4 regions of the Sporacetigenium mesophilum DSM 16796 genome follow, and region 3 is predicted to be linked to each of the others. Evidence: riboswitches for the same ligand, from Rfam matches in the RefSeq annotation. Region 3 holds a riboswitch; each other region holds the start of a gene.
What was found. Region 3 has a riboswitch for cobalamin ahead of BS62_RS01850 (ABC transporter substrate-binding protein). Riboswitches for the same ligand answer to the same signal wherever they lie in the genome.

Region 1 (8,689 bases), on a different contig from region 3:
TTCTAAAGTATACTCAAATATTTTAGAGTCTGGTTTTGCAAATCCTATATCCTCTGAAATAACAATATGCTCAAAATGCTCTCTTATAGCTGCCTTATCAAGTCTCCTATTTTGAACATCTGACAATCCATTTGTAATTACACATAACCTGTATTTCTTAGATAAATAAGATAACAATTCAATAGATTCATCAAATAAGAAAGCACCTTCACCTAAAAGCTTTAAATATGTATCTCTAAACTCTGTAGGGTTAGACGATACACCTAACTCATTAAAAAATCTTCTAGGCCTTTCTAATTTTAAATTATCTGCAGATATAAGCCCTTTTTCAAGCTCATGCCATATATTATCATTTACTCTTTTATATATACTTAAGTTCTCATCATTGTAATCTATTTTGCAATGATTCATTGTTTTTTCTAAGGCATATTTTTCTGCTTTTTTAAAATCAAATAATGTTTCATCGATATCAAGTAAAATAACTTCGTATTTCATAAACTCATCTCCATAAACTTTAATTTTAATTAATATTATAACATACTACAAAATATAATTTTAGAAGGAGTTTTCTGCAATTTATATAATACTTTAAATAGGGAAGGTGAGTAGAAGATGAAAATAAAACTAAAACAGCTTTTTACAGCTGATGGCAATATTAATAGAAAAGAATTTGCTTTAATTAACTTAAGTTATATTGCACTTGAGATTATTAACTATTTTATAGTAAACAAAGGTTTTAATAACAATGTTTATGATATTGTAACTTATCCTGTTTTCTTTTTAATGTACTTTATAATTGCATGTTCTATTATAAAAAGATTTCACAGTATTAATAAATCTGGATGGTACTTATTAGGATTATTAATACCTATATACAATATATACTTAGCTTTATTATTGTTTTTCAAAAGAGAAGAGGATAAAGATAAAATAACAAAATCAAATAAAAAGCCTAAAACATGGAAGCTAGCACTAGGAGTTGTTACATTTATTGTTGTAGGGGTTATGGGTATGGTAGGTTATGAAAGTTATAAAGAAAATAAGGCAGTAACAATTGTAAAAAAATCAAATGTTGAAGATAAAGTAAAAACTACTGATGATGTTGTAGAAACTTGGATGGAAGAAGCAAAACCAAGTAAAATATATGGATGGAATGGAAAAAGAGTAGATAAAAATACATACTTTGTGACTTATGAATTTGACGATGATAACAATAATAAAAATGGGACTATTATTGTTGGAGGTTATGAAGTGAATATAGAAGATAAAACTGTTAAGAGTATTATGAATGATAAAAATCTTGAGAATAAGTATATTGAATTAGGATTTATAAACTAACTTAATACATTTCTGCTATAATATTAAAGAAAGAATAAATATATTTTAGCAAGGTGAGGATAAAATGAATTTAATAACATTAGAAAATATAAGTAAAAACTATAGTGAGAAAAAACTATTAAACAATATATCTCTAGGAATAAATGATGGAGAAAAAATAGGGGTTATAGGAATAAATGGTACAGGTAAGTCTACACTTTTAAAAATAGTAGGCGAAATAGAACAACCTGATAGCGGAAATATAATAAAAAGAAACAATATTAGAATCGAATATCTATCTCAAAATCCAGACTTTGATTTTGAGGCTACAGTTTTACAACAGGTTTTTAAAGGTAATTCTGAAGAAATGAAAGTTTTAAGAGAGTATGAATATACTATTCAAAAAGTATTAAACGGTGAAGTTTCTTTCAACGATAAACTGATTAAGTTACAAGAAAAAATGGATAGTATGAATTTATGGGATTTAGAAAGTGAAGCTAAAACTGTATTGACTAAGCTTGATATAAATAACTTTGACGAACAAGTAAAGTTTTTATCAGGAGGGCAGAGAAAGAGAATAGCCCTAGCCTCAGCTCTAATAACTCCATGTGAACTTCTTATATTAGATGAGCCTACAAACCACATGGATAGTGATTCTATTTCTTGGCTAGAAGAGTACCTAAACAAAAGAAAAGGTTCACTTTTGATGATTACTCATGATAGATACTTCTTAGATGTAGTAACTAATAGAATAATAGAAATAGACAAGGGAAATCTATATTCATACGATGGAAACTACAGTGAGTTCATAGAAAAAAAGCTTGAAAGAGAATCACTAGAGGAAGCTACCCAAAGAAAAAGAGAAAGTATGTACAAAAAAGAATTAGCGTGGATAAGAAGAGGGGCAAAGGCAAGAACTACAAAACAAAAAGCTAGAAAAGAAAGATTTGAAACTTTAAAAGATGAAATGGTAGATATAAAAGATGAAAATCTTGAATTATCTGTTGTTGGATCTAGACTAGGCAACAAGATAATAGAGCTAAATCATATAAGTAAGTCATTTGACGACAACACTCTTATAAAAGACTTTACTTATACTTTATTAAAAGAAGATAGAATAGGTATTGTAGGTCCTAATGGCGCTGGTAAATCTACTCTTATGAAAATTATAAGTGGAGAGTTTATTCCTGATAGTGGAGAACTAGAAATAGGAGAAACAGTAAAAGTAGGATTCTTCTCACAAGAAAACTTTCATATGGATGAAAATATGAGAGTAATTGAATATGTTAAGGAAGTAGGAGAGTATCTACCTTTAGCAAATGGAGAAAAAATCACAGCATCTAAAATGCTCGAGAGGTTTTTATTTACTTCAGATACACAATATAGTCCAATTGGGAAGTTGTCAGGTGGAGAAAGAAGAAGGCTATATCTACTAAGGGTATTAATGGGGGCACCTAATGTATTATTACTAGATGAACCTACCAATGACTTAGATACTACAACACTTACAATATTAGAGGATTTCTTAGATAATTTTAATGGTCCTGTAATAACTGTATCCCATGATAGATATTTCTTAGATAGAATGTGTAATAAGATATTTTCTTATAGAGGAAATGGAGAAATAAAAAGATACAGTGGAAATTACAGCGATTATCTACTTAAATTAGAAAGTGAAAAACCAGTTCAAGAGGAAACTAAAAATAAAAAAATTGAAGAAAAAAAGATAGAAACTAAGGTAAATACTAATAAAACTAAACTAAAATTCACTTATAATGAACAAAAAGAATTTGATGAAATAGATGAGATAATAGAAAATCTCGAAAATAAAATATCGAATTTAGAAAAGGAAATAGAAAAGAATTCTATGGATTTTGTAAAACTTCAAGATTTGTTAAATGAAAAAGAAAAGACAGAAGAATTACTAAATGAAAAATACGATAGATGGACCTATTTAAATGATCTATCAGAAAAAATAGAAGCACAAAAAAATAAGTAAACTAAAGGGTCGTAGTAAAAATCTACGATCCTTTTTGTTATTGATTAAAGTATACATGGTTATTTTTACTAATTTATAAGTATTATTTGCAGAAATTGTTTATAAATTCTATATTATATATTAAAATAGAATTAGGGGTTTTAATCTCAATATATGTTTTGAAATGTCGAATATGGAATATACATATCGTCTAGTAAACTGTATGTATTTTGTGGAGGATTTTATAGATGGAAAGTAGTATGGATATTATTGCATTAATATTAATAGAATTAGTAATAGCATATTTTATATTTAGAAAAAGGATGTTTAGAATGCTTAGTATAAAAAGGCTTCTAAACAAAAATGAATTATATTGTGTATATCAACCTATAGTAGATTTAAAAACAGGAACTACTTATGGTTACGAAAGTTTATCAAGAACAAAAAATACTAAATATAAAAACATTAAAGAAGTAATAGATGATGTTTATAAATTTAAATACGTACAAAAATTTATTTTATTAGCAGTTCAAAATTCAGTAAATTCTTTTGAAAAATTTGAAGTAAAAGATAAAAATCTATTTATAAATATAGATCCTGTGTTTTTAAAACAAAATACAGATGAAGTATTTGATTTGTTACAAAAGATAGAACCTGACATTAGAAAAAATATAGTTTTGGAATTGACGGAAAACGTTCCTATTGACGATATGAAAAAACTATATAATTCTTTTGAACAAATAAGACACTTTGGTGTAAAGCTTGCAATAGATGATTATGGTTCAGGATATTCAAATAATAATTTGCTTATATCTGTACCTTCCCACTATATTAAGATAGACATGAATTTTATAAGAGATATAGACAAAAGTAGCAATAAAAAAGAACTTGTAAGAACAGTGGTTGAATTTAGTAAGTTCATAGGGGCAAAAATCATATGTGAAGGTATAGAAACTAAGGAAGAGTTAGATGTTTTGATAAACCTTGGTGCAGACTATGGTCAGGGATATTATTTAGGAAGACCAAGAGAAGTACTTGCTTAATAAATAAAGTTATGTTGAAATTGTAAGTTATATTTGGTATAATTTATATAAGAAATATTCGAAAATTAAATATAAAATATATAGGTTAATTATTTTTATTAAAAGGAAATCAGGTGAAATTCCTGAACGGTCCCGCCGCTGTAAGAGAGGAGCTTTGCACATATGTCACTGGAGTAATCTGGGAAGACGTGTAAAAGCTATGATACTTGAGTCAGAAGACCTGCCTATATTATTAACACTTTACTCTGCGGAAGATACAGAGTGTGTTAGGTCTTGCCTTTAATTAGACATTAAGCTTAGCCCATTAACTCTCGCAGTTAATGGGCTATTTTATATTCAAGCGAAATTTTTATACAAGGAGGAATTTTGTTGGAAAATGACGGAAAATTCGGAAATGTTCATATTATTACACCTATAGTTTTATTTTTAACTATAATGATAATGGTTTTTTCAAATGATAATCCAGCTATACTTATTTCAGTATATACTTTGTTAATTTCTTTATTTATATCTACAAAAAACACTAAGAAGTTAAAAATGGGAATTCTATATTTTATACCTTTTGTAATTGTTATTACAATAATAAATGTTTTCTTTGTAAGCCAAGGAAAAACAATATTATTTTACATAATGAGTAGAAAAATTACTTTAGAATCTATTATATATTCAATAACAATGGCCTTTAAGTTATTGTCAGTAACATATATTTTTATGGCATTTGACTTTATGATAGATTCAGACAGGGCTGTTTCTTATTTTTCAACTAAAATGCCAAAGTCAACTCTTATGCTTATGATAGGATTCAAACTTGTTCCAGATCTTAAAAAAAGGTTTAATAGTTTGAAAGATGTATATACAGTAAGAGGAGTAAATTTTGATAAAAAAGGTTCTAAGGAAAAATCAAAAAGTTATGTACCTGTTTTTTCAATTTTATTAGACAACTCCTTAGAAAGTTCCTTTGAGATAAGTGAAGCCGCATATGTAAGGGGATTTTTAAGTAGCAACAGGAGTATATACGAAAGACAAAGATTTAATAAATTTGATTTTTTAATTATATTTTCATCAATAGTTCTTTTAATAACTTATTGTATAGGAATGTATTTTAAAATGGTAAGTTTTGATGTATATGATGGAATTTATTTAACAAATATATTTAATTATGCAACTGCATCAATATTTGCGATTGTAGTGTTTATAACAACTTCAATGATATTATATGGGGAGGATGATTAGTGTGGCTTATATAGAAATTAAAGATTTAAGTTACAAGTATCCTTTAGAAGATAAACTAACTTTAGACAATATAAATCTTAAGCTAAATAAAGGGAATATATTGTTAGTTACGGGAAAATCAGGCTCAGGGAAATCAACTTTAGCAAAGGCTATAGTTGGAACTGTTCCTAGTTTTTATGGTGGAAGTATTAAAGGATATGTAAATATAGAAGGTGAAGATATAAATAAAATGTCTCATAGTCAAAGAGCTAAAGAAATAACTATGGTTTTTCAACATCCAGAAAGACAACTTATGATGAACAAGGTACATAGAGAAATGGCCTTTGGGTTAGAGAATATAGGTGTGGATGAGAGTGTTATAAAAAGAAGAGTATGGGAAGCTATGCAATTTGCAGACATACTACATTTAGCAAATAGAAACATAAACACATTGTCTGGTGGAGAAAAACAAAAAGTTGCAATTGCATCGGCTATAGCGTACATGCCAAAGTGTATAGTCTTAGATGAACCAACGTCACAACTGGATCCCCCATCTGCAGAATCTATAGTTAATTTAGTAAGAAAAATAAATACAGAACTTGGAATGTCTATAGTTTTAATAGAACAAAGAGTAAATAAATGGTTTGATGTTGCAGACAAAATTGGATATATGGAAAATAATAAGCTTACAGTTTTTGAAAATATAAATGAATTTTTTAGTAAATGTTCTAATAATATGATTGGATTTATGCCAGATTATTTAAGATTTTTCAAAAAGAATAATATAGGATACCTTCCAAAAGACTTTAAAGATGCTAGAAATTATTTAGAAGGCGAATTTAATAATAAGGATGAATTTAATAAATGTCAATTTGCATTTACAAAAGATAAAAATGATAAAAACTCAACTATCAGTATAAAAAAGTTAAATACATTTTATGATAGTCTTCAGGTTTTAGATAATGTAAATATTGATATATTAGAAGGTGAATTTGTTTCTATTATGGGGGCAAACGGTTCAGGAAAAAGTACATTATTAAAAAGTATTATGGGACTTAAGGAATACAAAGGAAGTATAAAAATAAATTCCAAAGAAGTCAAAAAAACAAATAGAAAAGAGCTATCAAGGTTAGTTGGATATGTTTCTCAAGATCCAAGTGAGTACATTTCAAAAGACAGTGTTTATGAGGAACTTAAGTTTACACTAGATAACTTTAACTCATTTGATGAAGAAATTATAAATAATACTTTAAAAGATTTAGATATTTACCATCTTAAAGATAAAAATCCAAGAGATTTAAGTGGTGGGGAAAAACAAAGGTTGGCTATAGCCTCAATATTGGTTATGAAGCCTAAGATACTACTTCTAGATGAGCCTACAAGGGGTCTAGACTTAGAAGTAAAAAACAAACTAGGTAAAGTACTTAAAAATCTCAATGACCAAGGTACAACTATTTTGATGATAACCCATGATGTTGAATTTTCATCTAATTATTGCAACAGATTTATACTTATGTTTAATAGGGAAATAGTTGCAGATGGAAGTAGAGACGAGGTTTTAAGTGATGGAATTTATTATAACACAACAATAAATAAGCTATTTAAGAATATTGACAACTCTATATTTACTGAAGAAGAAGCTTTGGATTTTATTAGTTGTAATTATATGAATTCTGTAGTTTAAAGGTGGTTATTATGAAAAAATTATATATTGTTTTAACAGCAGTAGTGATTGTAATTTTAATGGTACTTACATTAAATCAAAATATACAAAGTGGATTTTCATTGATATTTACATTAGGTGTATTTGCAATATTGTTTTTAAGTTATTTTTACTTCGAGAAGAGTTCACTAGGAACAAAAGAAATAGGTATAATAGCTACTTTAAGTGCATTTTCAGCTGTTTCAAGAGTTATATTTGCCCTAATTCCAAATGTTCAACCAGTTACTTTCTTGGTTGCATTATCTGGGTATGTGTTTGGTCCTTATCAAGGTTTTTTAATTGGAAGTTCAGCTGCATTTTTATCAAATATATTTTTGGGGCAAGGTCCATGGACTCCTTGGCAGATGTTTTCCTGGGGAATAATAGGTATGATATGCGGATTTTGGGGAAAGAAAAATCAAGATGTAAGTCCTTTAAAGTTTGCAATAGCATGTTTTGCATTTGGCTTTATGTTTGGTTGGATTATGAATTTCTGGAACCTCATTACATTTGTAAAACCTATAACTATGGAAAGTGTTGTTGCAACTTATTTAGCTAGTTTGACATTTGACATTTTACATGGGGTTGGTAACTTTACTTTTTCAATAATATTTTACGATATATTGAGAAAAGTTTTATTTAGATATAAAAGAAGGCTTGAGGTTACTTACATAAAAGAAGGGGATTTAAATTAAAATTCTCTGCGCTCATGTCGCCAACGACCAGATGGGACCTTGCTCAAGGTTAGCAGTTGGAAATTAAATAATTGGAGGGAGAAAAAATGAAAAAGATTATTTTGAGTTTGATTTTAACACTTAGTATTGTATTATCACAAGTTGCCTATATACCTGCTATTGCAAATGCAGAAGGTAATGACTCTGTAAATGTAACTGTAAAAGTAGTAGCTGGGGGTAAGACAATACTAGAAAAAACAAATGTTAATGTTACAAATTATGATTTAACACCTTATGGTGCAACTAATCAGGGTAATACAATGGCAATTCATGCTATATTAAAAGCACTTAAGGATAATAAAATAAGTTATAAAATAACAGATAATGCTCAATGGGGAGCCTCAATTTCAAGTATTGCTGGTATAGATAACTACAATGAAAATTATCCAAATGGATACTGGGCTTTTGCATTTAACAACGGATACGCTAGTAGCGGAGTTGGAAAGCAAACTATAAATAATGGTGATTATATAGTTCAATATTTTGTGCCAGATTGGAAAAATTTTGATTATAAATATTCATATTTTAATAGAGAAGATGTTGCAACAGATGGCAATAAACCCATTGAACTTAAACTAATTGGTCAGGATACTAAAGGGGTTGAAGGTGCAAGTATATTGCTAAATGGGCAAAAAATTGATGGTCTAGTTACTGATAATGAAGGTAAGGTAACTATACCTACTGATAAATTTAAGAAAGATGA
Region 2 (8,689 bases), on a different contig from region 3:
TATAAAGCATAATAAAGTTATAAAGGTCGTACCAAAAGATATAGTAGTAGCTATTGGATGTAGAAAAGATACAGACAGTGATTTTTTATATGAGTGCTTTATCGATTTTATAAACAAAAATAATATAGATAAAGAAGCAATAAAGCTTATAGGTAGTGTTGAGGTAAAAAAAGATGAAAAAGCTATATTAGACTTAGCCGAGAGATTGAAAGTACCTTTTGAAATAATTTCGATAGATGACATACATAAAGTAGAAGATAAATTTGATAAATCCGAATTTGTAAAACGTTCGGTGGGTGTTTATAGTGTAGCTGAACCAGTTGCATATATACTTTCAAATAAAAATCTTATAGTAAATAAATTAAAGTACAAAGGCATAACTTTTGCAATGGGGAGAGTGTAAATAATGATATATGTTATAGGAATAGGGCCAGGAAGTAAAGAAATGATGACAGTAGAAGCTATAAAAGCCCTTGAAGATAGTGAAGTTATAGTTGGATACAAAACTTATATAAATTTAGTAACTGAATTTATAAAGGATAAAGAAGTAATACAAAATGGGATGCGTCAAGAAATAGATAGATGTAGGCAAGCTGTGGAAGAAGCCAAAAAAGGTAAAAAGGTAGCTGTTATAAGTAGTGGAGATTCTGGAATATATGGAATGGCAGGGCTTATATTAGAACTTACAACTAAGGAAGAAGATATAAAAGTTAAAATAATACCTGGAGTTACAGCTAGTATAGGTGCAGCTGCAATACTCGGAGCACCTATAATGCATGATTTTTGTCATATAAGTTTAAGTGACCTTTTAACTCCTTGGGAAGTTATAGAAGAAAGAATAAAATGTGCAGCTAAAGCAGATTTTGTAATATGCTTATATAATCCTAGAAGTAAAGGAAGAAGCGGTCATTTAGAAAGAGCTTTTGATTTAATGAAAGAATATAAAAATCCAACTACTCCTGTTGGAATAGTAAAAAACGTTGGAAGAGAAGGGGAATCTAAAACTATATTTGAATTTAAAGATATGAATTATGAAATGGTAGATATGACTACTATAGTTATAATAGGGAATAAGTCAACGTTTATACATGACGATATAATGGTAACTCCTAGGGGGTATAATGTATGATATTAGTTTTTGGAGGAACTTCTGACAGTTTAAGTATATGTGAGCTATTAAATAATAGTAGGTTAGAATATATATTATCTGTAACAACTAAATATGGAAAAGACTTAGCATCTAAATATACAAATCATATATTAATAAACAAAATGACCAAAGATGATATGGTTAGATATATAAAAGACAACAATATAAAACTTATAATAGATGCAACACATCCATATGCAGCAGAGGTTTCTCAAACTGCTATAAATGCTAGCTATGAAACAAAAACAGAATATATAAGATATGAAAGAAAGTCTATATTAGATGATATAGATGATCCAAAGGTAATTAAGGTTGAAAACATAAAAGAAGCTTGTAAAGTAGCAAATAAAATTGGAAAAAGAATATTCATAGCTACTGGTAGCAAAAACTTAAATTACTTTGTAGAAAATTTAAAAGATAAATATATAGTTGCAAGGGTACTCCCCACTAGCGAGGTTATAAAACTCTGTGAAAATATAGGATTAAATGCAGATAATATAATAGCTATGAAAGGCCCTTTTAGTGAAAAAATAAATGAAATTTTATATAAAGATTACAATATAGACATTGTAATAACAAAGGAAAGTGGAAATGAAGGTGGATTTATAGAAAAGATAAGTCCATGTAAAAAATTAGGTATAAGTAGTATAATTATAACTAGGCCTAAAATACACTATCCTGAAATTGTAAATAGTGAAGATGATTTAATCAATTTTATAAGGTCTATTTAATCAATTGAGTTAAAAAGGAGACATTATTATGAAAATAATAGTTGGAACTAGAGGAAGTAAGTTAGCTCTAAGTCAAACTAATTGGGTTATAAATGAAATCAAAAAACATAACCCACAAGTAGAATTTGAAATAAAAATAATAAAAACAAAGGGAGATATAATTCAAAATGTATCTCTAGATAAAATAGGGGATAAAGGGTTATTTGTAAAGGAAATTGAAGATAGGCTTATAAATAAAGAAATAGATATGGCAGTACATAGTATGAAAGATATGCCATCTTCTCTTCCAGAAGAACTTAAATTTTCATATACACCAAAGAGGGAAGATGCAAGGGATGTACTAGTGTTAAAGGAAGGATATAAATCTTTAGACGAATTACCAATTGGAGCAAAGATAGGAACTGGGAGTAAAAGAAGAAAATATCAACTTTTAAAATATAGGTCAGATTTAAATATTGTTTCTATAAGAGGAAATGTAGATACTAGAATAAAAAAAATAGAAACTGAAGGTTTACATGGAGTGGTGTTAGCAGCCGCAGGGATGCATAGATTAGGTATAAATGATAGAATAAGCTACTATATACCAATGGATATAGTTATTCCAGCACCAGCTCAAGGGGCATTGGCTATAGAAATAAGAAAAGATCATTCTTATATAGATGAAATTATTAAATCAATAGAAGATAAAAACACAAATATTCAAGTAAAATGTGAAAGAGGCTTTTTAGATGGAGTTAATGGAAGTTGCCACATACCGATAGGAGCCTATTGCACTATAAAAGGAAAAGAATTAAAGCTTACTGGTTTATTAGGAGATGAAGAAGGTAATGTACTTATCAAAAAATCCATAAATGGACAAGTAGGTAACGAAAGGGAATTAGGTATGAAATTGGCAGAAATCGTTTTAAAGGAGCTAGAATGCTATGAGTGGTAAAGTATATTTAGTAGGGGCAGGTCCTGGTGACTATAAACTAATAACAGTAAAAGGAATAGAGTGTATAAGAAAGGCAGATGTTATAGTTTATGATAGATTAGCAAATGAAAATTACTTAAATGAAGCCAAAGAAAATTGTGAAATTATATATGTCGGTAAGGCATCGAGTAATCATACATTATCACAAGATGAAATAAATGATGTAATAGTTAAAAAGGCAAAAGAAGGTAAAATTGTAACTAGGTTAAAAGGCGGAGACCCTTATGTTTTTGGCAGAGGTGGAGAAGAAGGAGAATATTTATTAGAAAATGGCATAAATTTTGAAGTAGTTCCAGGAATAACATCTGCAATTGGAGGACTTTGCTATGCAGGTATACCTATAACTCATAGAGATTATGCATCTTCATTTCATGTAATAACAGGTCACCTAAAAGATGATGAAAATGAAAATTTAAATTGGAATGCTTTATCTAATATTGAAGGAACATTAGTGTTTTTAATGGGAGTTGCTAACTTAAATAAAATATCCAAAAATTTAATAAAAGAAGGAAAAGATAAAAATACTCCAGTAGCTATTATAAATTGGGCAACTAGATATAATCAAAAAGTAGTTACAGGAACATTAGAAAATATATACGATATAGCTTTAAAAGAAAATATAAAACCACCTAGCTTAATAGTTGTAGGAGATGTTGTAAACTTAAGAGAAAAATTAAATTTCTTTGAAAACAAAGAGTTATTTGGTAAAAATATAGTAGTAACTAGAGCAAGATCTCAAAGCAGTACTTTAGTAGAAAAGATAAATGATTTAGGAGGAAACGCTATACAATTTCCTACTATAAAAATAGATGAAATAAGTCCAAACGAAGAACTAGAGCAAGGAATAGATAACATAGAAAATTACAGTTACATAATATTTACAAGTCAAAATGCTGTAGATATATTTTTTAAAAAAATGTATAAAATGAATGTTGATCTAAGAAAATTACACAATGCTAAGATAGTTGCAATAGGACCAGCTACAGCAAATGAATTAAGAATTAAAGGAATAGTAGCTGATATAGTGCCACCAAAATATGTTGCAGAATCAATATATGAAGTATTAAAAGATGAGCTAAGTGAATCTGATAATATATTAATACCTAGGGCATCTAATGCAAGGGATTATTTAGTAGAAAAATTAAGTGAAATATGTAACGTAAGAAACATTCATATCTACAATACTGTTGTAGAATCTAATAATAAAGATGAAATATTAAAATTACTAGACAAAAACAACATAAATTACATAACTTTTACTAGTTCATCTACTGTAAATAATTTTATGAAAATAATAGGTATTGATAATATAAATAAATTGTCTAGTACAAAATTAATATCTATAGGCCCTATAACTTCTAAAACTATAGAATCCTATAAACTGAAAGTTCATAAAGAAGCAGATGAATACACAATAGATGGAATGCTAGATTGTATAACAAAAGACATAAACATATAAATACAAGGGAGCGATTGAAATGATTAGAAGACCAAGAAGATTAAGAGCAAATTCAGCAATAAGAGATTTAGTAAGAGAAACGAAGTTAAATATAGAAGATTTAATATATCCTTTATTTGTAGTAGAGGGGGAAAATATAAAAAAAGAAATACCATCACTACCAGATGTTTATCATTTATCAGTTGATAAATTAAAAGAAGAAATAGAAGAGTTAAAAGATTTAGGAATACAACATATACTATTATTTGGAGTTCCAGATGAAAAAGATGAATACGGAAAAGAAGCTTACAATGACAATGGAATAGTTCAAAGAGGCATAAGAGAAATAAAGAGGGTATGTCCAGAAATGTACATTATACCAGATATATGTATGTGTCAATATACAAGCCATGGACATTGTGGAATACTTACAGAATGTGGACATGTTCATAATGACAAAACTTTAGAGTACTTATCAAAAATAGCAATAAGTTATGCTAAAGCTGGAGCTGACATGGTTGCTCCATCTGATATGATGGATGGAAGAATAGAATCTATGAGAATAGCTTTAGATGAAAGTGGATTTGAAGACGTTGCTATAATGGCATATAGCGCAAAATATTCATCAAATTTCTATGGACCGTTTAGAGAGGCGGCACATTCAGCACCATCATTTGGAGATAGAAAAACTTATCAAATGGATCCAGCTAACACTAACGAAGCTTTAATGGAAGTTGAACTTGATATACAGGAAGGTGCGGATATAGTAATGGTAAAACCTGCATTGTCCTATTTAGATGTTATAAGAAGGGTTAAAGACAACTTCAATACACCTTTAGCAGCATACAATGTCAGTGGGGAATATTCAATGCTTAAACTAGCTGTTAAAAATGGACTATTAAATGAAGGCGCTATATATGAAAGTGTACTTTCTATAAAGAGAGCTGGAGCAGATATGATAATAACGTATTTTGCAAAAGATTTAGCTAAATTACTTAAAAGATAGTAGTTACCTAAGTATTTTGAATTATACAATTGCATATGATTAAGTAAAGTTAGAAAAATAAAATGTTTATAAATTAGGTTCTTGCAAAGATTAAAAGGGAAAGAGGTTAAAATCCTCTGCAGCCCCCGCTACTGTAAGGTTGACGAACCCTTATTTAACCACTGTGATTTAGCATCATGGGAAGGTAAGGAAGTAGATTGATACCAAGCCAGGAGACCTACCTATTTTATACCAAAGTAAGGCCTTCGGGGTGGAGGGTGTGGCTTTATGCAGAAATTGAAATATTACTGTGTAAATTACAAGTCCTAGCCTTTAAAGGTTAGGACTTTTTTATAGGAGTGATAATATGTACTATCCGATTATGGTAAATATAAAAGATAAAGAAATAGTAGTAATAGGTGGAGGTAAAGTTGCCTATAGAAAAGTAAAAAGCTTTATATCATTTGGATGTACAGTAAAGGTTATATCTCCAACTATAATAGATGAATTAGAAAATATAGAAAATAAAGTAATTCTAATAAGAGATTTTTATAAAGAAGACTATATAAAAAATAGTTATATTGTTGTGGCATCCACGGATGATAAAGATTTAAATGAACAAATAGGTTTATATTGCAAAGAGAAAAACATATTGTGCAATGTAGTAGATAACCCAGGCTTGTCAAGCTATATAGTACCTTCTATAGTGAAAAGAGGAGATTTAGTTATAAGTGTATCAACAAATGGCAAAAGCCCATCTCTTGCATCAAAGATAAAAAAAGATATAGAAAAACAATATAGTGATGATTATGAAGAGTATTTGAATTTACTAGGTAATATAAGAAGTAAAATTATCGATAAATATGAAAATAATGATGAGAAAAGATATTTATTAAATAATCTAATAAATATGACAATAGAAGAACTTAGGAATTTAGAAATTTGACAAGGGAGATATAAAATGAAAAAAGCTATATTAGTAGTAAGCTTTGGAACAAGTTATCCTGAAACGAGAAAAAAAAATATAGAAGCTTGCGAAAATAAGATAAGAAAAACTTTTGATGAATATGATGTGTTCAGGGCATTTACATCTAATATGATAATAAAAAAGTTAGCGAATAGAGATAAGATATATATAGATAATCCAGTTGAATCTTTACAAAAATTATATGAAAAAGGATATAAGGAAGTTATAGTTCAAACTCTTCACATAATAAATGGAGAGGAATTTGATAAACTTAAAAATCAAGTAAGGTCATTTGAATGTAAATTTGAAAAATTATCATTAGGTAAGCCATTGCTTACAACTATAGATGACTACAAAAAAACTACGAATGCTCTAAAATTGCAAGTACCTACTTTAAAAGAAAATGAGGCGGTAGTTCTTATGGGCCATGGTACATTTCATGAAGCTCACTCATCTTATACTTGTTTAAATTATATGTTAGAAGAAGCTAATATAAACGCTTATGTTGGAACTGTTGAAGGATATCCTGAATTAGAAAATGTTATAACTAGGTTAAGAAAAAACAATATATCTAAGGCTATACTAATGCCATTTATGTTAGTCGCAGGAGATCATGCAATAAATGATATGGCTTCAGATGAGGAAGATTCTTGGAAAAGCATATTGGAAAAAGAAGGGTTTGATGTAGAAGTATATCTTAAGGGCCTAGGAGAAAATTCAAAAATACAAGATATATTTGTATCTCATATAAACGATTTAATAAAAGAAGAAGGAATATAAAATATTTAATTTAGGGGGAAATACTTATGACGAAGTTTTATGGAATAGGAACAGGACCTGGAGATAGTTCCTTACTTACAATAAAAGCCGTGGATACTTTGAAAAAACTAGACATATTATATACACCAGAGGCACAAAAAGAAGGAAAGAGTTTAGCATTATCTATAGTAGAACCTTATCTTAACGATAAAATAGAAATAAAACAAAAGCATTTTCCGATGAACTTTGATAGCGTTGAAAAAATAGATGCATGGGACGATATTGCAAAAGAAATACAAATGGATGTTGAAGATGGTAAAAATGTAGGCTTTATAACCTTAGGAGACCCTATGATATATAGCACATATGTGTATATAATGGAAAGATTAATAGGTAAGATTGAGGTAGATACTATACCAGGAATATCTTCTTTCTCAAATATAGCATCGAATCAAAATTTCCCATTGGTTATGGATAAAGAGCCTCTTATAATAATCCCATGTACTACAGATGAGGAAAAGATAGATTATGCATTAGAAAATTATAGTTCTATAGTTCTTATGAAAGTATACAAGAACTTTGAACAAATAATAAATAAAATAGAAAAAAATAATCTTATGGATCATGCTATTTTAGTTAGCAACTCATCATTAGGAAGTGAAAAGGTATACAAAAACTTAAGGGAGATAGATCTTAGTAAAAAAGTATCTTACTTTTCAACTATACTAATAAATAAAGATCAAAAAATGTCATAGTTTATGGGACTTTCTGTCTCAGGGGGATAAGTATATGAAAAATTTAAAATTAGGATTAACAGTAGGATTGTTATTAGTTGTATTAAATCCTACAGATATATTAGCTATGCATATAATGGAAGGTTTTTTACCATTTAAATGGTCACTAATATGGTCAATTATTTTTATACCTTTTTTTATAAGAGGATTACAAAATCTTAGATTGATATTTAAAAATGACCCAAACAAAAAGCTATTAATAGCACTGGTAGGAGCATTTGTATTTGTTTTGTCGGCTCTAAAGATCCCATCTATAACAGGAAGTAGTTCTCATCCAACTGGAGTAGGCCTTGGAGCTATACTTTTTGGACCAGGAGTTATGTCTGTAGTAGGAACAATAGTACTTTTATTTCAAGCATTGTTATTGGCACATGGTGGTATAACAACTTTAGGGGCAAATGCATTTTCTATGGCTGTAGTAGGCCCTATAATATCTTATTTAATATTTAAGTTTATGAAAAAAAGAAACATAAAAAATGCTACATGTGTATTTACATCAGCTGCTATAGGGGACTTAGCTACATATACAATAACATCTATACAATTAGCATTAGCGTTTCCAGACCCTAATGGAGGAGTAACAGTATCTTTAATTAAATTTTTATCTATATTCTGTTTAACTCAGATACCTATAGCAATAGCTGAAGGAATATTGACAACTGTAGTTTATAACTTACTATTACAGAATAAGATAGAAGGAGTGATTGGAGATGAATATAAATATGAAACAGAGATTAACGAACAATAATATAGTTTTAGTTTTAATAGCAATTTTACTTATAGGATCTCCTTTGATTATAAATAAAAATGCTGAATATGGCGGGGCAGACGGGCAAGCAGAAGAACTTATAACAGAAATAGATCCTAATTATAAACCTTGGGTCAGTAGCAT
Region 3 (6,069 bases):
TGTTAAATTTATAATAACATCACAAAATGATACTGTCAATTATATATTTTTATAAAATTCGACTTATTTTTCATTTACCACCTTTTTGTTATATAACTCAGTCTAAGCGATCTTTTTAGTGAATCTACAACAATTGTAATTATATAGGATAAACCTATTGATATAACTAAGGAAATTAATATTGATATTTTAGCAATATCCGTAATTTCACTTGAATTACTAAAAGCTATTTCAGATACAAAAATAGACATTGTAAATCCTATACTTGCAAGTACAGCTACGTTGAATATTGATAGCCAACTCGCATTTTTAGGTTTTTGTGTTATATGAAGTTTTGTCGCTATGTAAGTAAATAACATTATACCTAATGGTTTTCCTATAACTAATCCAAAAATAATTCCTTGAATTAAAGTACTGCCTTCAACAAAGTTGATATTTGTGTTTAATTTTATTGCTGTATTCGATAAAGCAAATAATGGCAATATAAAAAAGCTTGATAAGTTTGATATATTATGTTCCAAGTTGCGATTAAGTGGCATAACTAATCCTAACAATACTCCACTAATAGTTGAATGTATTCCACTTTTATGTACAAAATACCAAAGAAATAATCCTAAAATCATATATATATATGTCTTTTTTATTTTAAATACTTTATTCATAATATATATAATAACTGTTGTTAAAGCTGCAATTAAAACATACTTAATATCTATGTTAGACGGATACAAAACACCTATAACCATTATTGATATCAAATCATCTACAACTGCTAATGATAATAAAAATATTTTCAATCTATGATTTAATCTATTTTCTAACATCATAAATATACCTATAGCAAATGCTATGTCAGTTGCTATGGGTATTCCTACCCCTTCAATATAAATGGTATTATTGTTAAATATAATAAATATTATTGCTGGTACTAATACCCCTCCAATAGCAGCTATTATAGGAAATGATGCTTTTTTAAAACTTGATAAGTTACCATATAATACTTCTTTTTTTATTTCTAAAGACGCTCCTAAAAAAAATATTGCCATTAAAAAATCATTAACAATCATATGAACATTAAAGTCATTAAATATTTTTATCTCATTAAAAAAATAATTATGAATATATCCAAATGGACTATTGGCTACAATTAATGCTATTAAACTAAATACAACTAATAATATTCCCGGCAAACATCTCATAGTACTTCCCCCATTTAATAATAATAAATATATATTAATATATAATGTTATGCAGACATGTACTATGACTATTCTATATAAATAAAATATGTTTATTATTTTCAAAATATTTCCATATTCCATTGACACTAATATATCACTGAGCTAAAATAAATGTGTACAATATAATATATTGTGTTAGGTGTTCCTTTAAGGAATTAAAAGGGAAAGCGGTTAGAATCCGCTGCAGCCCCCGCTACTGTATACGGTGACGAAACTCATTATCCACTGATTTTTTCGGGAAGGAGAGTTAAGGATGACCCGTTAGCCAGGAGACCTGCCTAATACACTACTAAATCTTTCGGAGGGAGAGATGGATGTACATGCCTTTTTAGGTACATTCAAATTAAGACTTCGAGCAAGTCTTTTTTTTATTGCCTTTTTACAATATACGGGGGAAGAAAAAATATTTTATTAGGGGGAATTTGAAATGAAAAGTTTTTCAAAGAAAGTCGCACTATTATTTTTAAGTATTTTTATGGTTTCATCATTATTAACAGGCTGTACTAGTACTACTACTAATACTGAAAAAACTGAAAATACTACAAACACTACATATCCACTAGAATTTACAGATGCATATGACAGAAAGGTTACCTTAGACAAAAAACCTGAAAGAATAGTATCATTATCTCCAAATATGACAGAAACAGTTGCAGCACTTGATTCATTAGATAGATTGGTTGGTAGAACTGATTATTGTGACTATCCTACTGATGTAAAAAATGTTGAATCAATTGGGGATATTACAGAGCCAAATATAGAAAAAATAGTTGAATTAAAACCAGATGTTGTTTTAGCATCTTCACTTACTAAAAGAGAAATTATAGATAAAATAGCACAATTAGGTATAAATGTTATTGTAATAATTGAACAAGAAGACTTTGATGGCGCCTATACTTCAATAAAGAAGGTTGGTCAAATTATAGATAAAAATGAAGATGCAACTAAAGTAATTAAAGGAATGAAGGACAAAATTGCCGAAGTAGAAACTAAGGTTAAAGATGCAAAAACTAATCCAAAAATTTATTATGTTGTAAGTTATGGTCAGTATGGAGATTATACTGCGACAGGCGAAACTTTTATATCAGCAGCTATTGATAAATCTGGTGGTTTAAATATTGCAAAAGACGTTACTGGTTGGAAATATAGTCTTGAAAGTGTTGTTGAAAACGACCCTGATATAATAATATGTCCAATAAACCCAGCAAAATTAAAATCAGAATTTGTTCAAACAAATGGATATAAAGATCTAAGAGCTGTTAAAGAAGGAAAAGTATTTGAAGTAGATAATAGTAAACTAGACAGACAAGGACCAAGACTTGCTGAAGGTCTTGAAGAACTTGCAAAGGTTATTCACCCAGAATTATTTAAGTAAAATAGTTGAAAGAAGGAATTATAATGAATTTTAATGACAAGAAAAAATACTATACAGGTTTATTTGCTATAGGTATAGGAATTTTAATGCTTTTAATTATAATTTCTATAACTTTAGGTTCTGCTGATGTTTCAGTTACTGATTCTTTTAGAATTATTGCCTCTAAAATCCCTATTATTAATGAATTTGTTAATATAGATGATATAAAACTATCCTCTAGTGTTATTATATTAAAAATCAGATTACCAAGGATAATTTTGGCAGCCCTTGTTGGTATAAATCTTTCATTGGTTGGCGCTGTATACCAAGGGATATTTAAAAATCCAATGGCTGATCCATATGTTCTAGGTGTATCCTCTGGTTCTGCACTTGGTGCCGCTGTTTCCATAGTATTTGGCATTCAGACAATGCTTTTAGGAATCAGCGGTGTAGCTTTAGCAGCTTTTATTGGAGCTATAATAACAACAGTTTCAGTTTATAACATAGCAAGGGTTGGGAATAAGGCATCTACAATAAATTTACTTTTAGCAGGTGTTGCTGTTAGTTTTTTCTTGTCATCTTTAATATCAATATTAATGATCTTTAATAGAAATGAAATTGATAAAATAATTTTTTGGACTATGGGTAGTCTTTCAGCTGCTAGTTGGTCTCAGGTTATTTTTCTATTATTTATTACAATACCTCTATCTATTTTTGTTATGTTTTTTTCAAGAGATATAAATATCGTTTTATTAGGAGACGACTCAGCCAAAAACTTAGGAATTGATGTTGAAAAACTAAAAAAGATTATGTTACTTATATCTTCTTTATTAGTAGCTTCTTCAGTATCTGTTAGTGGTGTTATTGGATTTGTAGGTCTTATAATTCCTCATTCGGTAAAAATACTAACAGGCTCTGATAATAGAGTATTAATTCCTTTTTCAGCATTAGCAGGTGGATGTTTTATGATTATTTCAGACACCCTTGCAAGAACATTATTGTCTCCAACTGAAATGCCAGTAGGTGCTATTACTTCACTTTTCGGAGCTCCTTATTTTATTTATCTTCTTTATAAAAACAAAAAGAAGGTGTTTTAGATGGCAAAAAATAATTCAATTATAATAAAAAATTTAAATTATAGTATAGATAATAAAAATATATTAAGTGATATTTCATTAGATATAAAAAAAGGTATGTTTTATAGTATTTTAGGACCTAATGGTTCAGGAAAAACTACGCTTTTAAAAAATATTTCAAGAACACTTGAACCAAATAAAAACACTGTTTATATTGAAGACAAAGATATTGTCAAACATAAGTACAAAGACCTTGCCAAAGAGCTTGCTTATGTGCCCCAAGATACTAGTGTTGACTTTGACTTTCCTGCTATAGATGTTGTATTAATGGGAAGAGTTCCATATCTTAGAAGATTTGAAAATGAAAGTAAAAAAGATATTGAAATTGTTGAAAGATCAATGAAATTAACTAATACTTGGCATTTAAAAGATAAAAATATAAAAAATTTAAGTGGTGGAGAAAGACAAAGAATTATTATTGCTAGGGCATTAGCTCAAGAAAGTAATATTATACTTTTAGATGAGCCTATATCACAATTAGATATACACCATCAAATAGAAATAATGGATACTATTAAATCTCTAAATAAAAAATGTAATATAACTGTTATTACTGTACTTCACGATTTAAATATAGCTTCCCAATATAGCGATTGTTTAATATTAGTTGATAAAGGAAAAATAGCTTCAGTTGGTGAACCTGAAGTAGTTTTATCACAGACTAATATTAAGAAAATATATAATATGGATGTAATAATGATTAAAAACCCCTTAAATGGAAAACCTCATATAATTCCAGTTTCATCAGGTTTTAAATCCTTATAAAAATCGCTACGCTCATGTCTTAGCGGCCTGAAAAGCAGGTTTGTTGCTCAAGTTTATCAGTTGGAAATTATAATTTCCTTGTAATAAAAAAGGTCCTAGAATACAATTTGTATCTAGGACCTTTTTTATTTATTAGATATCTAGACTATGAATTTTAGCTATTGTATTAACTACAGAAAAAATTAACGTCGAAGCTAAATTTGCAGTAGTATTGTCTTGGTCAAATCTCGGTGATACTTCTGCTATATCAAAACTTATTGTTTTATTAGATTTTAATATATATTTAATAAGTTTTAGCACTCTTTCTGGGTCTAGGCCTAATGGTTGTGGTGCACTTACACCAGGTGCAAAAGCTGATGAAAATACATCAGTACATATTGTCATATAAATATGCTCTTTTGATTTCATAAAATCATCTATTTTATCTATTACATTCCAATGTCCGCTATCTGCAATATCCTTTGCCCATATATATTTAACTCCCAGCTTGTCTGCTGTTTTGAATAACTCAACTGTATTCCCACGTTTTTGTATTCCAACGCAAAGATAAGAATAATCTATATCTTTATATTTGCATATATCTGCTATTTGTCTAAACATTGTTCCTGATGTTCCACCATTTGGATATGGTCTTAAATCAAAATGGGCATCAAAATTTATTATTCCTATATTAGGCTTTTCATTAGTTTTTAACAAATGATTTAATAATCCGTTATAATGTCCAAAGGCAACTTCATGGCCCCCACCTAAAACAATTGGAAAAAGATTTAAACTTAAAATCTTTTCTATAGCTTTTGAAAGTAATTCTTGAGCTTCTTCTAAGGTGCAATCTTCACAGAATATATTTCCTGCATCAAAAAGTTTAACATCTTTTGAAAACCAGCAAGGCAGATTAACTAATTCCCTTCTAATACTTAAAGGGCCATTAGCAGCTCCTACTCTACCTTGATTTCTCATAACCCCTTCATCACAGCAAAATCCTATAAATGCAAAGCCTAGTTTACCATCGTATGGGATTAACTTTTCTCTTAAGTCGATATTTTTAACCCATTGATGCCATCTAAATGCATCAAAATTACTTTCACTATCTACTCTACCTTTCCAAACTTCATCTTCTGTTATCTTATAGTTTGAGCTAAACATGGTATCCTCCCGTTTTATGTTATGCTAAGATGCTTAGTATATTTTTTATGAATATTATCTATCATTAATAGTAGTTTAATTTTATATATTTTTCAATAATAAAAAAATACCACATTGAGTAAATGTGGTATTTTAGGATAACTATTCAAATGTTGGAATATTATCTAGATTATCGCTTTTGTCTTCATTTGGATTGCTTCTTAAATACTCTCTTCCATTTCTAGCCTTACCTACATTTACACCCTCTATACGATGATCCTTGGCCATCATTATAGCATCCTCTATTGCATATACATTTCCATCTTGTAGCATAACATCAGTTATGTCTCCTTGATTATTTTTTCTAACTTTCACTATCTTTGTTTTATCATTCATGGTAACATCTCCCTTATACTTATTTATATTTAGTATTAGAAGATATTTTATTATT
Region 4 (8,689 bases), on a different contig from region 3:
TAACTGTTCTGTTAGTGTAATAGAAGTTGAAAATGATTTTGCAGTAATACACAAGCTAAATAATACTGATCATTTAAGATAAATGGGGATAATGAATTTTTTATAGGAGGAATTTTTATGAAAACAAAAAAGATTACTTTAGTGGCGCTATTTATAGCTTTGAGTTTTATAGGTTCAAATATAAAGATAGTTTCAAGTATAGCCTTTGATTCTATGCCTGGATTTTTAATATCGATTATGTTAGGACCTGTTTATGGAGCTATAGTTGGATTATTAGGGCACTTATTGACAGCGCTCACAAGTGGGTTTCCTATGACAATACCTATACATTTAATAATAGGTATTTTTATGGCAATAACAATTTATATCTTTGGAGTATCTTATAGAATTTTAAAAGATAAAAATAAATTCTTATCATGGATAGTACCAACTTTATTGGGAGTTATAATAAATGGTCCTGTTACAGTATACTTTTTAATTAAAGTTATAAATGTACCTGGGTTAGCTTATGCTATAATTCCTATATTGTCTCTAGCAGCTTTAGCCAACATAATAGTAGCTATAGGTATATACAGCGCCATACCAAAGAGATCATTGGCGGAGTTTAAACAAAGGTAGGTAGTTTATATGAATATAAATAGAGTCAGGGACCTAACATTAGTCTCTATAGACAATGAAAAGACAATGGTAATAGCTTGTGACAGTTGTGGTGGAATAGGGTTAAAAAGTGGAGATTCATTTAAATGCCCTCCACTTCAAGTAGGGAAATATACTGCTAAAGTTGCTTTATTTGAAGTTCTTTGTAGTGGTGCAGATGTAGTAAGTATTACAAATGCAGTTTGCAATGAAATGAATCCTACAGGAGAAGAAATAATAAAAGGGATAAAAGAAGAACTGAAACTTTTAAAGATAGATAATGTTACACTTACAGGAAGCACGGAAGAAAATATGATTACAAATTCAACTGCAGTAGGTATAACAGTAATAGGTATAGCAGAAAATGAAAAATTGAAAGTAAATAATGTAAATTGTGATTGTAAATTAATCAGTATAGGAATTCCAAAGGTAGGAAATGAGATAAAATTAGATAATGATAAAGAAATTGCTAGTTATGAAGATCTTAATATTTTATTAAATATAGAAGGGGTTTTGGAAATAGTACCTGTTGGTTCGAAGGGAATAATGTATGAATGCGAGCAATTAGCAATAAACAATAATTTAAATTTAGAAGTTAATAAAGATATTACTGTAGATTTATATAAATCAGCGGGTCCAGGTACCGTTTTAATAGCTGCAATAAAAAATAATTATTTAGAAGAGATTGAAAAAATGAAAAATTTAACTTTTATAGGAAAGTTACTAAAGAAATAGATTAATTACTGTGAAAAGGCTTAGATCTCCCCTATCTTACTATAAGGAAGGAGATTTAAGCCTTTTTAGTTAAGAGGAATTAAGAATATTAATTATATAAAAATTATATACATAAATTGTATAAATTTACTATTATATTGAATATTGCAATTTTGTATGTTAGAATGTAATTGTTAAAAACTTAATAAATCTGAAATAGGTTCTTATATAGATTAATAGGGAAAGAGGTTAAATTCCTCTGCAGCCCCCGCTACTGTAAAGCAGACGAAACCTTATTTAAGCCACTATGATTTGCATCATGGGAAGGTAAGGAAGTAGATTGAAGCTAAGCCAGGAGACCTGCCTAATTCATGAGTAGTAAACCTTCGGGGTGAAGGGTGGCGCTATAGTCTATAATAATAAGTAATTTATATTCTATAAACAAATCCTAACCAATAAAGGTTAGGATTTGTTTAATTACAAGTATAATATAAATTATCTGGTCTATAGATAATTTATATTATCCAACTACTAAACTTGAGCAACGGACCTGATTTTCAAGGTCGTTGGCGACATGAGTGAAGCGAATTTTTTATATATAAAGGGGGAAATTCCATGGGTAAATCAATAATGTTTCAAGGTACAGGTTCTGGAGTAGGTAAAAGTCTATTAACTGCGGCATTTTGTAGGATATTAAAGCAAGATGGAAAAAGTGTTATACCTTTTAAATCACAAAATATGGCTCTAAATTCTTATATAACAAAAGAAGGATTGGAAATGGGTAGGGCTCAAGTATTTCAAGCAGAAGCAGCATGTCTTGAACCACATGTAAATATGAATCCAATACTTCTAAAACCTACAACAAATAAAAAATCTCAAGTAATAATAAATGGTAAAGTATATAAAAACATGGGTGCAGCAGAATACCATGATTTTGCACCAGAGTTAAAAGATATGATAAAAGATATATATAAAGATATAAGCTCTAGTTACGATATTGTTGTTATAGAAGGTGCTGGAAGTCCAGCTGAGATAAACCTTAGAGAAAATGATATAGTTAATATGGGAATGGCTGAAATATCAGACTCACCAGTAGTACTTATTGGAGATATTGATAAAGGTGGAGTTTTTGCATCTTTAGCTGGGACAATGATGCTTTTAACTGAAGAAGAAAGAAAAAGAGTTAAGGGAGTAATTATAAATAAATTTAGAGGAGATATAAAAATTTTAGAGCCTGGATTAAAAATGCTAGAAGATATAATAAAAGTACCTGTTTTAGGAGTTATACCTTATAGTATTTTAAATATAGAAGACGAAGATAGTTTGGCAGATCGATTTAGAATGAAACAAGAAAAGGGAGATAAGGCTATTGATATAGAGGTTTTGTACTTACCTCATGTATCAAACTTTACTGATATGAATGTATTTGAAACTCAGGAAGACGTTAACCTAAGATACGTTATGAGAGGAGAATCTATAGGAGATCCAGATATTCTTATAATTCCTGGAAGCAAAAACACTATAGAAGACCTTATATATATAAAAGAAAGTGGACTAGAAAAACAAATAATAGAATTACATAAAAAGGGAAAGTTAGTATTTGGAGTATGTGGCGGATATCAAATGTTAGGTAAAAAGCTATATGACCCACAGGGAATAGAATGTGGAGTTAAAGAAATAAATGGAATAGGACTATTAGATATAGAAACTACATTTGAAGGAGAAAAGATAACCGCCCAAGTAGAAGCTATTATAGAAGAAGATATGAACGGGTATCTAAATGGATTAAATGGAATTAAGATAGAAGGATATGAAATACACATGGGAAGAAGTACAAAATCAGATGAATGTAGCTACCTAAATACTATAACTATGAGACTAGAAGAAAATGTAAGTATTTTAGAAGGAGCAATAAATGAAGATGGAAATGTAGTTGGAACTTATATACATGGAATATTTGACAACATAAGTTTTACTAGGGCTTTACTGAATAACATAAGAGATAAAAAAGGACTTGAGAGAGTAGAAAGTAATGTCTCCTCTTTTAAGGAATTTAAAGATATAGAATATGACAAATTAGCAAATATAGTTAGAGCTCATACTGATATAGATAAAATATATGAAATAATTAACTCCTAGGGGGTAAGGTATGAAAAAGATATTAATAGGTGGAACTAATAGTGGAGTAGGAAAAACTACTATATCTATAGGTATAATGAAGGCTTTAAAAAATAGAGGCTTAAATGTTCAGCCATATAAAGTTGGTCCTGATTATATAGATACCTCATATCATACATTTGTAACAAATAAAGAATCTAGAAATTTAGATAATTATATGTTAGAAGATGAAGTTATAAAGTATCTGTTTAATAAAAATTCTATTGATGTTGATATATCCATTGTGGAAGGAGTTATGGGACTTTATGACGGATACGGAGTAGATATAAACTCATGTACTAGCTCATATACATCAAAAATTCTAAAATGTCCTGTAATTCTAGTAATAGATGGAAAAGCAATGGCAACATCTAGTGCTGCAATGGTACTAGGATATAAAGAATTAGATAAAGACGTAGATATTAGGGGAGTAATAGTTAATAATATTTCATCTGAAAGCCACTTTATAATAATAAAAGAATCCGTTGAAAAGTATTGCGACATAGAAGTTCTAGGATACTTACCTAAGAATAAGGATTTTTCTCTGCCATCTAGACATTTAGGTCTTGTACCTAGTATAGAAATGGATGAGTTAAATGGAAAATTTGATAAACTTGCAGATTTAATAGAAAAGCATATAAATATAGATAGGTTAATAGAAATATCTGAATCTCAACCTATATATAGTAATTTCAAATTAAATATTCCAAAGTTTAATGATTTAACTTTAGCATTAGCATATGATAAAGCTTTTAATTTTTATTATCAAGATAATATAGATTTACTAGAAGATATGGGAGTTAATATTATTAAATTTAGTCCCTTATATGACAAAGAACTACCTAATTGTAACTGTGTATACATAGGAGGCGGTTTTCCAGAGATATTTGCTAAAGAGTTACAAGGGAATATCAACATGAGAAAATCTATAAAAGATGCTTATAACAAAAATATACCTATATACGCAGAATGTGGAGGACTAATGTATTTAGGAGAAAAGCTAGTAGATCAAGATAATAGTGAATTCGATATGGTAGGGATATTTAATGGGAAAAGTGTAATGACTAAATCTCTAAAAAGATTTGGATATTGTGTTGGAGAAGCTTTGGAAGACACTATTTTGTCACAAAAAGGAGATAAGATAAAGGGTCATGAATTTCATCATTCAGAGTTTATAAGTGATGAAAAATGCGTTTATTTAATGAAAAAGGAAAGAGAAGGAATAGTTTCGCATAATTGGATGGGAGGCTATATTAAGGGGCATACACTAGCAACATATTTACATACTCATTTTTATAGCAATTTAAATACTATGATAAATTTTTTGGAAAAAGGGATAAAGTGATATGGTTTTAATAAGTATATTCATAGGGTATATATTAGATTTAATATTCGGAGATCCATATTCATTCCCTCATCCAGTTAGATTTATTGGAAATTTAATTAAGTTTTTAGAGCAAAATATAAGAATGTTAGCTAAAAATAAGAAGAATTTAAAAATTGGTGGATTTTTTCTTTGGATTATAACAGTTGGAACTACGTATATAATTACATATTTAATAGTAAAGGTAAGTAGTATTAATATATATTTACTAACAATAGTAAATTCAATTTTAATATATACAACACTTTCAACTAAATGTTTAAAAGACGAAGCTATAAAAATATATAAAGTATTAAAAGAAAATGATTTAGAAAAATCAAGGATTCAATTATCTTACATTGTAGGAAGAGATACAAAAAATTTAAGTAAATTAGAAATAATAAGGGCTGTTGTTGAAACAGTAGCAGAAAATACTGTAGATGGTATAATATCTCCTATGTTTTATGCATTTATAGGAGGAGCACCACTTGCTATGGCTTATAAGGCTATTAATACACTAGATTCTATGGTTGGGTATAAAAATGAAAAATATGCTGAAATAGGATTTGCATCTGCAAAAATAGATGATATAGCAAATTTTATACCAGCAAGAATAACTATATTTTTTATGTCTATAGCTAGTATATTTTTAGGATATGACTATAAAAACTGTATAAAAATTGCAATAAGAGATAGAAAAAATCATAAAAGCCCTAATTGCGCTTACCCAGAAGGAGCTATAGCAGGTACTCTCGGAATACAACTTGGTGGAACAAATACTTATTTTGGAGAAAGTGTTTATAAACCAACAATAGGAGATAAAATTAGAGAAATAGATGAAGAAGATATAATTAGAACAAATAAAATAATGTATTCAAGCTCTTTCATAGCTTTAATAATATTTAGTTTAATTTATTACATTTTTGGTTAGGGGGATACGATGATAGATTTAGGTCATGGAGCAAATATAGTGGATATGTCTATAAAATATAATAAAAAAGAAAAGGATATAGTGGATTTTAGTTCTAATATCAATCCATATCTTCCAAAAGATATCAAAAAGTATACTTTAGAAGCTCTAAAAAATTCTACTAAGTATCCTGACATAAACTATATACAATTAAAAAATAGTATATCAGAATATCTAAACGTAGACGTTAACTTTATTATCGCCGGAAATGGTGCAAGTGAAATAATATATCTTCTTATGAAATCTATTGAAGGTCCTTTAGGTATAATAAATCCAACGTTTTCTGAATATGAAAGAGCAGCAAAGTTAAATGATGTTGAAGTAATAAATTTATACTTTGGAAATAATGAATTTGATTTAGACATAAATCAAATAAAAAGAGATATAAATAAGTTTAAATACTTATTTATATGTAACCCTAATAATCCAACGGGAAAGGTTAAATACATAAAAGAATTATTAGAATTTCTTAAGAAAGAAAGTAAATTCTTAATTGTAGATGAGACATTTATGGAATTCGTACATAAAGAAGAAAATTATAGCTTGGTAAAATATATAGAAAGCTATAATAACTTAATAATTATAAAGGCTGTAACTAAGTTTTTTGGACTTCCAGGTATAAGGCTAGGATATGGGATAACTAGTAATAGAGAATTATTAGAAAAAATTTATATACATAAAGAGCCTTGGACTATAAATAGCTTTGCAGAAAATATATGTAAAAATATATTAAAAGATAAAGACTATATAAAGCAAAGCAAAAATTATTTTAGAGAAGAAATAAGATATATGATAGAAAATCTTAATAAGATACCTAATATAAAAGTTCATAATACAGATACAAATTTTATTCTTATAAAACTAAAAGATATTAAATCGAGTGAGCTAAAAGAAAAAATATTTATATATAAAAACATATTGATAAGAGATGCATCTAATTTTAAAAATCTAGATGATTCATACATAAGAATTGCTATAAAAACTAGAGAAGAAAACGACTTAATTATAAAAGCATTAAGGGAAGCATTAGGGGGTTAATATGAAGTATTTAGGTATTTGCCCAGGATCATGTGGGGAATTTGTGCAAGGTATGCTAGATAACAATGAATATCTAGTATCCTATGCTATAGATAAATACTCAAAGGCAATTATAGAAGAAAGAAATGACAATATAAAATTAGGCCCTAAAAAATCTAGAATGGCCATAGAAGAAGTATTTAGATATTTTGATTTAGACATAAAGTATACAAGAAAATTATCATTAGAAATTATAAGTGAAATCCCAATAGGTAAAGGAATGGCGAGTTCAACTGCAGACATAGGAGCTACAATAAAAGCTACATTAAGTTTATTAAACAAAAAAGTAAGTCCAGAGAAAATTTCAAAATTAGCAAGTAAAATAGAACCTACAGACTCTATTTATATTGATAAAAATTGTATATTTGACCCATTGAAGGGAGAAATCAAAAAGGTACTAGGTAATATAGATGATGTAAATATACTAGTTTTAGAGCCGGATGAAAAATTAAATACAAAAACTATAAGAAGCCATAAAGACTACAAAAGTAAAAAGATTGAGAATAAAGAAACGATGAACATTGCATTTGAAGGGTTAGAAACAGGATTTAAGAACAATGACTTAAAACTCATAGGGCAATCTTGTACTATAAGTAGTTTAGCAAATGAAAATATCCATAAAAAAGAATATCTAAATGAGATTATAAAAGTATCAGAAAGTTACGGTTCATATGGAGTAAATATAGCACACAGCGGAACTGTTATAGGAATAATACTAGATAAAGATATGGACCCATTTAAACTAAGGCAAAAGATTATAGATAGAAATATACATATAAAATACAATAAGATTTACCCTGTTAAATTGATAAATGGGGGATTAAGGGGTGAAGATTATGGATTATATAAAAAATCCAATGATGATAGAGAGTAAGAGTTTCGAGATAATCCAAGGAATAATAGACGAAATAAGACCAGGATATAGTTTTAAAAATAGTATAGAAGAAAAAATAATAAAAAGGGCTATTCATACAACTGCTGATTTCGAATACCTAGACATATTAAAAATATCTGATGAGGCAGTTGATAATATAGTAAATGCCCTAAAAAATAACGCAACTATATATACAGATACAAATATGGCCTTAAGTGGAATAAATAAAAAAAAATTACAAGAATTAGGATGTAATATAAAATGTTTTGTAAGTGATGAAAATATAGCGAAATTAGCAAAGGAAAAAGGAATAACAAGGTCTATGGCAGCAGTCGAATTTGCAGCTAATGAAAGTGGGAAAAAGATATTTGTACTTGGAAATGCACCTACTGCATTATATAAAGTTATAGAGATGAAAAATGAAGGAAGATTAAAGGTAGAAGCTGTTGTGGGTGTTCCTGTGGGATTTGTAGGAGCAGCGGAATCAAAAGATGAACTGGAGAAAACAGAAATACCATACATAATATCTAAAGGAAGAAAAGGCGGAAGTAACTTAGCTGCAGCTATAATAAATGCAATCCTTTATTCTATATAGGTGGATAATATGGAAGAGTATGTGTATATAGATGGCAAAAAATATAGACGAGGATATACAACTGGCTCATGTGCAGCTGGTGCTGCAAAGGCAGCAGCACATATGGCTTTAACTAAAAATATAATTAATAATATAAACATAGATACTCCCAAGGGGATACCCCTTACATTAAATATACAGAACCAAGATATACAAGAAAGTTATGTAGAGTGTTCTATACAAAAAGATGGCGGAGACGATATAGATGCTACTCATAAGATTCATATATATGCAAATGTACAAATAAATAACAGTGGTATTATA

Region 1: it holds a riboswitch for cobalamin, as region 3 does, so the genes downstream of both, BS62_RS04235 (energy-coupling factor transporter transmembrane component T) here and BS62_RS01850 (ABC transporter substrate-binding protein) in region 3, are expected to answer to the same signal.
Region 2: it holds a riboswitch for cobalamin, as region 3 does, so the genes downstream of both, BS62_RS13820 (precorrin-2 dehydrogenase/sirohydrochlorin ferrochelatase family protein) here and BS62_RS01850 (ABC transporter substrate-binding protein) in region 3, are expected to answer to the same signal.
Region 4: it holds a riboswitch for cobalamin, as region 3 does, so the genes downstream of both, BS62_RS13740 (cobyric acid synthase) here and BS62_RS01850 (ABC transporter substrate-binding protein) in region 3, are expected to answer to the same signal.

Annotation. Positions count from the first base shown of each region.
Region 1 covers NZ_JCANUR010000003.1:11,471-20,159, reverse strand. Annotated here, with positions in the region: gene BS62_RS04255 (YjjG family noncanonical pyrimidine nucleotidase) at 1-495, opposite strand, end outside; gene BS62_RS04250 (DUF805 domain-containing protein) at 613-1,338, shown strand; gene BS62_RS04245 (ABC-F family ATP-binding cassette domain-containing protein) at 1,403-3,316, shown strand; gene BS62_RS04240 (EAL domain-containing protein) at 3,544-4,338, shown strand; cobalamin riboswitch at 4,404-4,580, shown strand; gene BS62_RS04235 (energy-coupling factor transporter transmembrane component T) at 4,708-5,571, shown strand; gene BS62_RS04230 (ABC transporter ATP-binding protein) at 5,573-7,234, shown strand; gene BS62_RS04225 (ECF transporter S component) at 7,246-7,947, shown strand; gene BS62_RS04220 (DUF4430 domain-containing protein) at 8,034-8,689, shown strand, end outside.
Region 2 covers NZ_JCANUR010000023.1:15,753-24,441, forward strand. Annotated here, with positions in the region: gene cbiG (cobalt-precorrin 5A hydrolase) at 1-403, shown strand, start outside; gene cobJ (precorrin-3B C(17)-methyltransferase) at 407-1,129, shown strand; gene BS62_RS13800 (cobalt-precorrin-6A reductase) at 1,126-1,881, shown strand; gene hemC (hydroxymethylbilane synthase) at 1,910-2,815, shown strand; gene cobA (uroporphyrinogen-III C-methyltransferase) at 2,805-4,313, shown strand; gene hemB (porphobilinogen synthase) at 4,333-5,298, shown strand; cobalamin riboswitch at 5,357-5,537, shown strand; gene BS62_RS13820 (precorrin-2 dehydrogenase/sirohydrochlorin ferrochelatase family protein) at 5,645-6,223, shown strand; gene BS62_RS13825 (sirohydrochlorin cobaltochelatase) at 6,239-7,024, shown strand; gene BS62_RS13830 (cobalt-factor II C(20)-methyltransferase) at 7,051-7,758, shown strand; gene BS62_RS13835 (energy-coupling factor ABC transporter permease) at 7,793-8,545, shown strand; gene BS62_RS13840 (energy-coupling factor ABC transporter substrate-binding protein) at 8,520-8,689, shown strand, end outside.
Region 3 covers NZ_JCANUR010000001.1:370,237-376,305, reverse strand. Annotated here, with positions in the region: gene nhaA (Na+/H+ antiporter NhaA) at 75-1,199, opposite strand; cobalamin riboswitch at 1,362-1,537, shown strand; gene BS62_RS01850 (ABC transporter substrate-binding protein) at 1,669-2,616, shown strand; gene BS62_RS01845 (FecCD family ABC transporter permease) at 2,640-3,692, shown strand; gene BS62_RS01840 (ABC transporter ATP-binding protein) at 3,693-4,496, shown strand; gene hutG (formimidoylglutamase) at 4,629-5,639, opposite strand; gene BS62_RS01830 (DUF3892 domain-containing protein) at 5,781-6,014, opposite strand.
Region 4 covers NZ_JCANUR010000023.1:3,722-12,410, forward strand. Annotated here, with positions in the region: gene BS62_RS13725 (histidine phosphatase family protein) at 1-82, shown strand, start outside; gene BS62_RS13730 (ECF transporter S component) at 118-618, shown strand; gene BS62_RS13735 (AIR synthase related protein) at 628-1,371, shown strand; cobalamin riboswitch at 1,552-1,732, shown strand; gene BS62_RS13740 (cobyric acid synthase) at 1,966-3,489, shown strand; gene BS62_RS13745 (cobyrinic acid a,c-diamide synthase CobB) at 3,500-4,852, shown strand; gene cbiB (adenosylcobinamide-phosphate synthase CbiB) at 4,854-5,801, shown strand; gene BS62_RS13755 (pyridoxal phosphate-dependent aminotransferase) at 5,811-6,878, shown strand; gene BS62_RS13760 (GHMP family kinase ATP-binding protein) at 6,880-7,791, shown strand; gene BS62_RS13765 (cobalt-precorrin-8 methylmutase) at 7,754-8,386, shown strand; gene cbiD (cobalt-precorrin-5B (C(1))-methyltransferase CbiD) at 8,396-8,689, shown strand, end outside.